DNA from 2 places in the Micromonospora sp. CA-248089 genome. Region 1 is predicted to be linked to the other one. Evidence: riboswitches for the same ligand, from Rfam matches in the RefSeq annotation. Region 1 holds a riboswitch; the other holds the start of a gene.

Region 1 (3,780 bases):
CCGATGACCAGCAGCTCGTTCACCGGGACTCCTGCGGCTCGTAGCGGTAGCCGACGCCCCACACGGTGACGATGCGCCGGGGCTGCGCGGGGCAGTCCTCGATCTTCTCCCGCAGCCGGCGGACGTGGACGGTGACAGTGGACTGGTCGCCGAACCGCCAGCCCCACACGCGGTCCAGCAGTTCGGCTCGCGACCACGCGCGCCCCGGATTGGCCAGCAGGAACGCGAGCAGGTCGAACTCCCGTACGGTCAGGCCGAGCGGCCGCCCGCCGCGTTCGGCGATGCGGCGGTCGATGTCCGCGGTGAGGTCGCCGTCGCGCAGCACCCCCGCCGGTCCCCGGTCGGGCGGGGCCGCGCGCCGCAGCACCGACCTGATGCGCAGCACCAGTTCGCGCGGCGAGAACGGCTTGGTCACGTAGTCGTCCGCGCCGACCTCCAGCCCGGCGACCCGGTCCGCCTCGTCCCCGAGCGCGGTGAGCATGACCACCGGCAGGCCGGGTAGCCGGCGACGCAGCCGCCGGCACACCTCGATGCCGTCGAGACCCGGCATCATCAGGTCGAGGACCACCAGGTCGGGCGGCTCCTGCTCGGCGGCGGCGAGCGCGTCGGCCCCGTCGAAGGACAGCCGGACCCGGCAGCCATCCTGTTCCAGATACCGCCGGACGACGTCGCTCACCGTCCGGTCGTCGTCGACGACGAGCACGTAGCGCCCCATGCGCCAGACGCTACCCACCGGCGTCCCGGCACGGCGGCCCGCGGTCGACCCGTAAGCGGACGGAAAGATCTTTGCGGCGGGTCCGGGCCTACCGTCGGAGCATGGGCAGAAGACGTGTGGTGTTGGCGGGGCTCGCCGTCGTGGCCGTCACCGGTCTCGCGGTGGGTCTGTACCTGTTCCAGCCGTGGCGGCTGGTGACCGACCGTGAGGTACGCGAGGCGCTGCCGTCGGTGACGGAACCGCAGCCGCAGCCGGCCGGCACGAGCGGCCCGCCGCCGACCGTCGCACCGCCCGCCGACGTGGTCCTCGCCGCCGGGGACTTCGTCACGCACGAACACGACACGTCGGGCCGGGCGCAGCTGGTCCGTCTCGCCGACGGCCGCCGCCAGCTGCTCCTGCGCGGACTGGACACGTCGGACGGTCCGGACCTGCGGGTCTGGCTCACCGACCGGAAGGTGCTGCCCGGCCGGGCGGGCTGGCAGGTGTTCGACGACGGCCGCTGGGTCGAGCTGGGCCGGCTCAAGGGCAACATCGGCGACCAGGTGTACGACATCCCGGCGTCGGTGGACCTGGACGGGCTGCGCAGCGTGTCGATCTGGTGCAAGCGGTTCGCGGTGTCGTTCGGCGCGGCGCCGCTGGCCGCTGTGACGGGATCGGCGCCGGCCTGACGCCTGTGCCGCCGGCCCCGGACGCTGGGCTACGCTGCGGGAAGCGCTGGTTCACCCGGTCGGCGACGGCCGGGTGTCGTAAGAGGGAACCCGGTGTAAGTCCGGGACTGCCCCGCAGCGGTGAGTGGGAACGACCGCCGTCAACAGCACTGGGCCACCGGCCTGGGAAGCGACGGCCAGTAGGCGACCTCGTGTCACGCCCGCGAGTCCGAAGACCTGCCCGCGTCGCGCGTACCACCGGTGCGCGCCGCCGTCGACCTCGCGGGTGGGTCGGGCGGGTGACACGCCGCGCGGTACGCCGTCGGCGTGCCCTCGACGTGCACACCCCGGCCGGTCGGCGGTCCGCTTCTGCGAGGACGGAACCGCACTGTGCCCGACACCATCACGCTCACCGGCCGACCACCGTCGGCCTCGCACCTGACCCTGTCGCAGATCATGGACCAGCACCACACCAACCTGATGGGCACGGTCCACGGCGGGCGCATCCTCAACCTGATCGACTCGGTCGCCGGGGTGGTCGCCGCCCGCCACTCCGACGGTCCGGCCGTCACCGCCGCCATCGACGAGACCGCGTTCCTGCGCGCCGTGCGCGTCGGGGACGTGGTGCACGTCGACGCCCGGATCACCTGGGCCGGCCGCAGCTCGATGGAGGTGGCGGTGAAGGTCAGCGCGGATCGGTGGGACCGCGCGGTGCCGCCGGTGGACGTGGCGACCGCGCACCTGGTGATGGTGGCGGTGGACGACGACGGCCAGCCCCGGCCGGTGCCGCCGCTGCGCACCGAGACCGACGGCGACCGGCGGCGCTACCGGGAGGCGCAGATCCGGCGCGAACACCGGCTGGCGCTGCGCCGGGCCCTGCTCGACGGCGCCGGGGAGGGCTGAGCGGTGCTCGGACTCTCCGCCGCCACGCTCGCGGGCTACCTGGCCGCGATCGTGGTGCTCATGCTCACCCCGGGGCCGGACATGATGTTCGTGCTCGCGAACGCCACCCGGTACGGCGCGCGGGCGGGCGCGGTGGCCGCGCTCGGCGTCGCCGCCGGGGAGGCGGTGCACGTCGCCGCCGTGGTGGCCGGGCTCGCCACCGTCATCGCCGCGTCCCCGGTGCTGTTCACCGCGATCCGGTGGGCGGGCGCGGCGTACCTGATCGTGCTGGGTCTGCGGGCGCTGCGCGGCGCCGGCCGGCCGGCGCCGCCGCCGACCGGCCGGACGGCGGGGGCGGCCGGGCGTTCCGGCGCGGGCTGCTGACGAACCTGCTCAACCCGAAGATGATCCTGTTCAGCGTGGCGTTCCTGCCGCAGTTCGTCCGGCCCGAGGCGGGCCCGGTCGCGGCGCAGCTGGTGCTGCTCGGCGTGCTGTTCGTCGCGGTGCAGCTCACCGTGGACCTGGCGCTCGGCGTGGGCGCCGGGCGGTTCGCCCGCCGGTGGGGCGACAGCCGCTGGTCGCGGCGGGTCGACCGGCTCTGCGCTGTCGCCTTCGTCGCGCTCGGCGTCCGGCTGGCCGCCGGCTGACGGGCTGCGGGCGGGCGCGGCGCCGGGCGGCCGGCTCAGCCGGGATGCGCTGCCGTCTCCCGGGACGCCGGCACGACCGGCGTCCCGGACGCGGGCGGCCGCTCGCGGTCCAGGTGCAGGCGCAGCAGCAACCAGCCCAGTGAGACGCCGCCGATGAACACGTACGCGGGCTGGGTGCCGAAGGTGTCCCAGCAGGTGTGCAGCGTGACGGCGGCGGCGAAGGTGAGCAGGAACGCCGCCAGCTTCCGGCCGCCGGGCGCGGCGGCGAACGCGAACAACGCGGCGGCGGTCAGCCCGGTCCAGGCCAGGTGCGCGGCGGGCGCGGTGAGGCCGCGTACCAGCAGCGTCTGCTCGACCTCGCCGAGGTTGCCCTGCGATCCGACGAACGCGGCGAACGCGTAGCCCATGGTTTCCAACGCGGCGAACCCGGCGCCGGAGGCCACGCCGATCACCAGCCCTTCCGCCGGTGACCGGTGCCGGTGCCACAGCAGCAGGATGCCGGCCGGCACGATCAGCTTCGCGGTCTCCTCGGCCAGGCCGACGAGCGCCATCGGCAGGACGCCGAGCCGGTGCAGCGCGTCGTACTCCAGCCAGCCCGCCGCGACCACGCCGATCACGCCGCCGAGCAGCGCGGCGACGCCGACGACGGAACCGGGGACGGGGCGGCGGCCCGGGAGGCTCTGGGCGAAGGCCAGGAACGTGGCCGGGGCGACGGACGCGCCGAGCAGGATCAGCGCCGGCACGAACGTGACGGTGCCGGTGCCGGTGCCGGTGCCGGCCAGTGTCTCCAGCACCAGCAGGTGGAGCCCGACGCCGACGAGCAGGACCGCCACCCACGCCCAGCGGCGTCCGGTATTCCCCATACGCCGAGTATCGCGCCCGGCGGCGA
Region 2 (3,780 bases), 1.4 Mb from region 1:
GAGCTCGGCCCAGAAGCCGCTGGACCACTCCCGGGTGATCGTGTAGTCCACCGTGCACGCCGTCGCGGCGTACGCCGGCCGCAGCGCCATCGTCGTGGCCCCGCCGACGACAACCGCTGCGGCTGTAGCCAGCGCGAAGATCCTGCGTCGCATCATGCCCCCGTGCATCGACACACATCACTTCATGCAGCCTCGGCGCTCGGGGCACGGTCTGTCAAGGACGGAACCGGGTCCGGGCCGGGCGGAACGGCGCGGCGTTCCGCCCGGCCCGCGGCTCAGCGTCCGCGCAGCTCGGCCGCAGCGGCGACCAGGTGCTGGAGGGACGCCTCGACCTCGGGATAGCCGCGCGTCTTCAGGCCGCAGTCGGGGTTCACCCACAGCCGCTCGGCCGGCACCGCGGCCACTGCCCGGCGCAGCGCGCCGACGACCTCGTCGTGGGACGGCACCCGGGGTGAGTGGATGTCCCAGACGCCGGGCCCCACACCCCGGCGGTATCCGATCGCGGCGAGGTCGTCGAGGACCTCCATCCGGGAGCGGGATGCCTCGATGCTTGTGACATCGGCGTCGAGGGCTTCGATGGCCGTGATCACCTCTCCGAACTCCGAGTAGCACAGATGGGTGTGGATCTGGGTGTCGTCGGCGACTCCGCAGGTGGCCAGGCGGAACGCCCCGACTGCCCAGTCCAGGTACGCCTTCTGGTCCGCCCCGCGCAGTGGCAGCGTCTCACGCAGGGCCGGCTCGTCGACCTGGATGACCCGGATACCGGCTGCCTCGAGATCGCGGCACTCGTCGCGCAGGGCGAGCGCAACCTGGTCCGCGGTGTCTGCCAGTGGCTGGTCGCTGCGGACGAACGACCAGGCCAGGATGGTGACCGGTCCGGTGAGCATGCCCTTGACCGGTCGGTCGGTCAGCGACTGCGCGTAGGTGGACCAGTTGACGGTCATCGGCGCCCTGCGTGCCACGTCCCCGTAGATGATGGGCGGGCGCACGCATCGGGAGCCGTAGGACTGAACCCAGCCGTGTTCGGTGGCGGCGAACCCGTCCAACTGCTCGCCGAAGTACTGGACCATGTCGTTTCGTTCCGGCTCGCCGTGCACGAGCACGTCCAGGCCCAGCCGCTCCTGGAGCCGGACGACGTGCTCCACCTCGGCGCGCATGCGCCGGGTGTAGGCGGTGTCGTCGAGGCGGCCGGCCCGATGCTCGGCACGCGCGCGGCGCAGCTCGTCGGTCTGCGGGAACGATCCGATGGTCGTGGTCGGCAGGGGCGGCAGGTTCAGCCGGGCCTGCTGTGCCGCCGCTCGCTCCGGGTACGCGCCGCGCTGCCGATCCGTGGCGCGCAGCGCGGCGAGCCGGCCGCGTACGGTGTCGTCGCGCCACGCGGCCGGGGTCGGCGGCAGCGGCTCGGGCAGGGACGTGGTGCCGTTGCGCAGCGCGCGGCCGAGCCGGACGACCTCATCGACCTTCTGCCGAGCGAAGGCGAGCCGCTGACGCAGCGCCGCGTCGAGAGTGGTCTCGGCGGACAGGTCCACCGGCACGTGCAGAAGCGAGCACGAGGTGGACACGGTGACGTGGTCGGCGAGGGCGGTGACAGCGGCACCAGCCGCCACGGCGGCGCGCAGGTCGGTACGCCAGACGTTGCGGCCGTCGACGAGGCCCGCGACGATCGTCTTGCCGCGCAACGGGCCCGCACCGGCCAGCCGCCGCAGGTTGCCGGGCCCGGCCACCAGATCCACACCAACCGCTTCGACCGGCGTGTCGAGCAGGGCGGGCAGCGCGTCACCGATCTCGCCGAAGTAGGTGGCGACGAAAATCGCCGGCCGCTGTTCCACCGCGCCGAGCCGGGTGTACGCCTCCCGCAGCGCGTCGATCTCGGCGGTGCTCCGGTCGGCGACGTAGGCGGGTTCGTCCAGTTGCACCCATCGCACGCCCGCCGCGGCGAGGGATCGCAGGATGTCGGCGTACACGTCGACCAGGTCGGTCAACCGGTCGAGCGGATCGCCGCCCGCCTCGGTGGGCTTGGCCAGCAGCAGGAATGTGGCCGGACCGACCAGCACCGGCCGGGTGTCGATTCCCAGCTCGCGGGCCTCGCGGTACTCGCGCAGCGCCTTGTCGGGATTCGCCGCGAAGGCGGTGTCGGAGCCGATCTCGGGAACCAGGTAGTGGTAGTTGGTGTCGAACCACTTCGTCAGTTCGAGCGCCGGCTCGGCGTCGACACCCCGGGCCATGGCGAAGTAGGTGTCGAGATCGCCGAGGCCGAGACGGGCGAACCGGTGTGGGATCGCGCCGACGGCGACGGCCGTGTCCAGGACGTGGTCGTAGTAGGAGAACGTGTTGGACGGGATCGCGTCCAGGCGCGCGTCGCGCAGCGTCTGCCAGACCTCCGCCCGCAGCACGGCAGAGGTCGCCGCCAACTCCTCGGCGTCGATCCGACCCGCCCAGTAGGCCTCGACGGCCTTCTTGAGTTGCCGGTTGCCCCCGATACGCGGATAGCCCAGCACGGTGCTCTGACCGAATGCGGTACTCATGGAGATCCCTTCCCTCGAAGCACACGAGGCCGATCGGGGCAGGGAGGGAAGGGGTACAGGCGGCGTACCGGCTTCCGCACCGGCCGTCCCGAGCGACCGTCGGCGGCGCACACCGGACGGTGTGCGCAGTGCGGGCAGGTCTTCGGACTCGCGGGCGCGACCGGTCCATCCGGTCACCTACTGGCCGTCGCTTCCCAGACCTCACGGTCCAGTGCTTCGATGACGGCTGTCGTTCCCACTCACCGCTGCGGGGCAGTCCCGGACTCACACCGGGTTCCCTCTTACGACGCCGCACCCTTCACGGGCACGGCGAACCAGCACCGTTGTCCATCGTATGGGGCGGTGAGCCGACGTGGTCGGCGCGTCCGCCCTGCGGGACGGCGAGCCGTCGCGGCAGCGAGGTGCCTGCGTGCGACGAGAGGGCCCGAGCGGAGCGGAGAACGGCCTCCGCCGGCTCGCCCGGCGCCTGACTCGTCGTCCGCCGGCCTGCCGGTGGCGGGAGCGACTCGCGGTCGGCCCCCGCCCCCGTCGCAGGGCCGGTCAGCCCTTGCGCCACTTCTGGCTGGCCGTGCCCGTGCAGTCCCAGAGCTGGAGCCTCGCGCCGTCGTTGCCGTTCCGGTCCTTGATGTCGACGCACTTGTTGGCCTGAAGGTTGACCAGGTCTCCGGCCGCGTTCAGGGTGAACTGCTGAGCGCCGGTGCCGTTGCAGGTATAGAGCTGCACCACCGCCCCGTTGGCGGTGGACCCGGCGTCGACGTCCATGCACTTGTCGTTCTGGCTCTTCAGGGCAGTGCCGCTGAACGTCCACTTCTGCGCGTTGGTGTTGTTGCAGTTCCACATCTGCAGCGGCACGCGGTCGACGAAGTTGGAGCTCGGCACGTCGATGCACTTGTTGTTCCAGTTGCTGACCACGGGCACCCCGGTGGTCGGGTTGCCGCCCCCACCGCCGGTGAACGGGCTGAGGATCAGTCCGGCCGAACGGGGGTCGCCGTCGTGCACCAGTGACTCGAATCCGCCGACGTCGTCGAAGGCGAACGCGTACGCCCGGCCGTCGGTCATGTTGGCGTGGATCAGGCGGGCGTACTGGTTGGTGGGGTTGCTGCGGTAGAAGTCGGCGGCGTTCGTGCTGGGCTGGGTGTCGACGGTGCCGAGCGTGCCCCGGTTGAGGGCGGCGCAGAGCGTGCGCGAGATCGGGCCGACCACCTGGTCGTTCGGCGCGGGCAGGTCGCCGTCGCAGCCCCAGACGCTGGCCGAG

What was found. A riboswitch is a leader RNA that binds a small molecule or an ion and turns the genes downstream of it on or off. The one in region 1 is predicted to bind cobalamin.
Region 2: it holds a riboswitch for cobalamin, as region 1 does, so the genes downstream of both, metE (5-methyltetrahydropteroyltriglutamate--homocysteine S-methyltransferase) here and ACQP26_RS12955 (acyl-CoA thioesterase) in region 1, are expected to answer to the same signal.

Annotation. Positions count from the first base shown of each region.
Region 1 is NZ_CP192016.1:2,736,088-2,739,867, reverse strand. It holds gene ACQP26_RS12970 (sensor histidine kinase) at 1-23, opposite strand, end outside; gene ACQP26_RS12965 (response regulator transcription factor) at 20-715, opposite strand; gene ACQP26_RS12960 (DM13 domain-containing protein) at 817-1,383, shown strand; cobalamin riboswitch at 1,414-1,621, shown strand; gene ACQP26_RS12955 (acyl-CoA thioesterase) at 1,753-2,265, shown strand; gene ACQP26_RS12950 (LysE family translocator) at 2,269-2,628, shown strand; gene ACQP26_RS12945 (LysE family translocator) at 2,649-2,891, shown strand; gene ACQP26_RS12940 (PrsW family intramembrane metalloprotease) at 2,927-3,754, opposite strand.
Region 2 is NZ_CP192016.1:4,109,755-4,113,534, forward strand. It holds gene ACQP26_RS19340 (Ig-like domain-containing protein) at 1-156, opposite strand, end outside; gene metE (5-methyltetrahydropteroyltriglutamate--homocysteine S-methyltransferase) at 276-2,525, opposite strand; cobalamin riboswitch at 2,642-2,859, opposite strand; gene ACQP26_RS19350 (beta-1,3-glucanase family protein) at 3,066-3,780, opposite strand, start outside.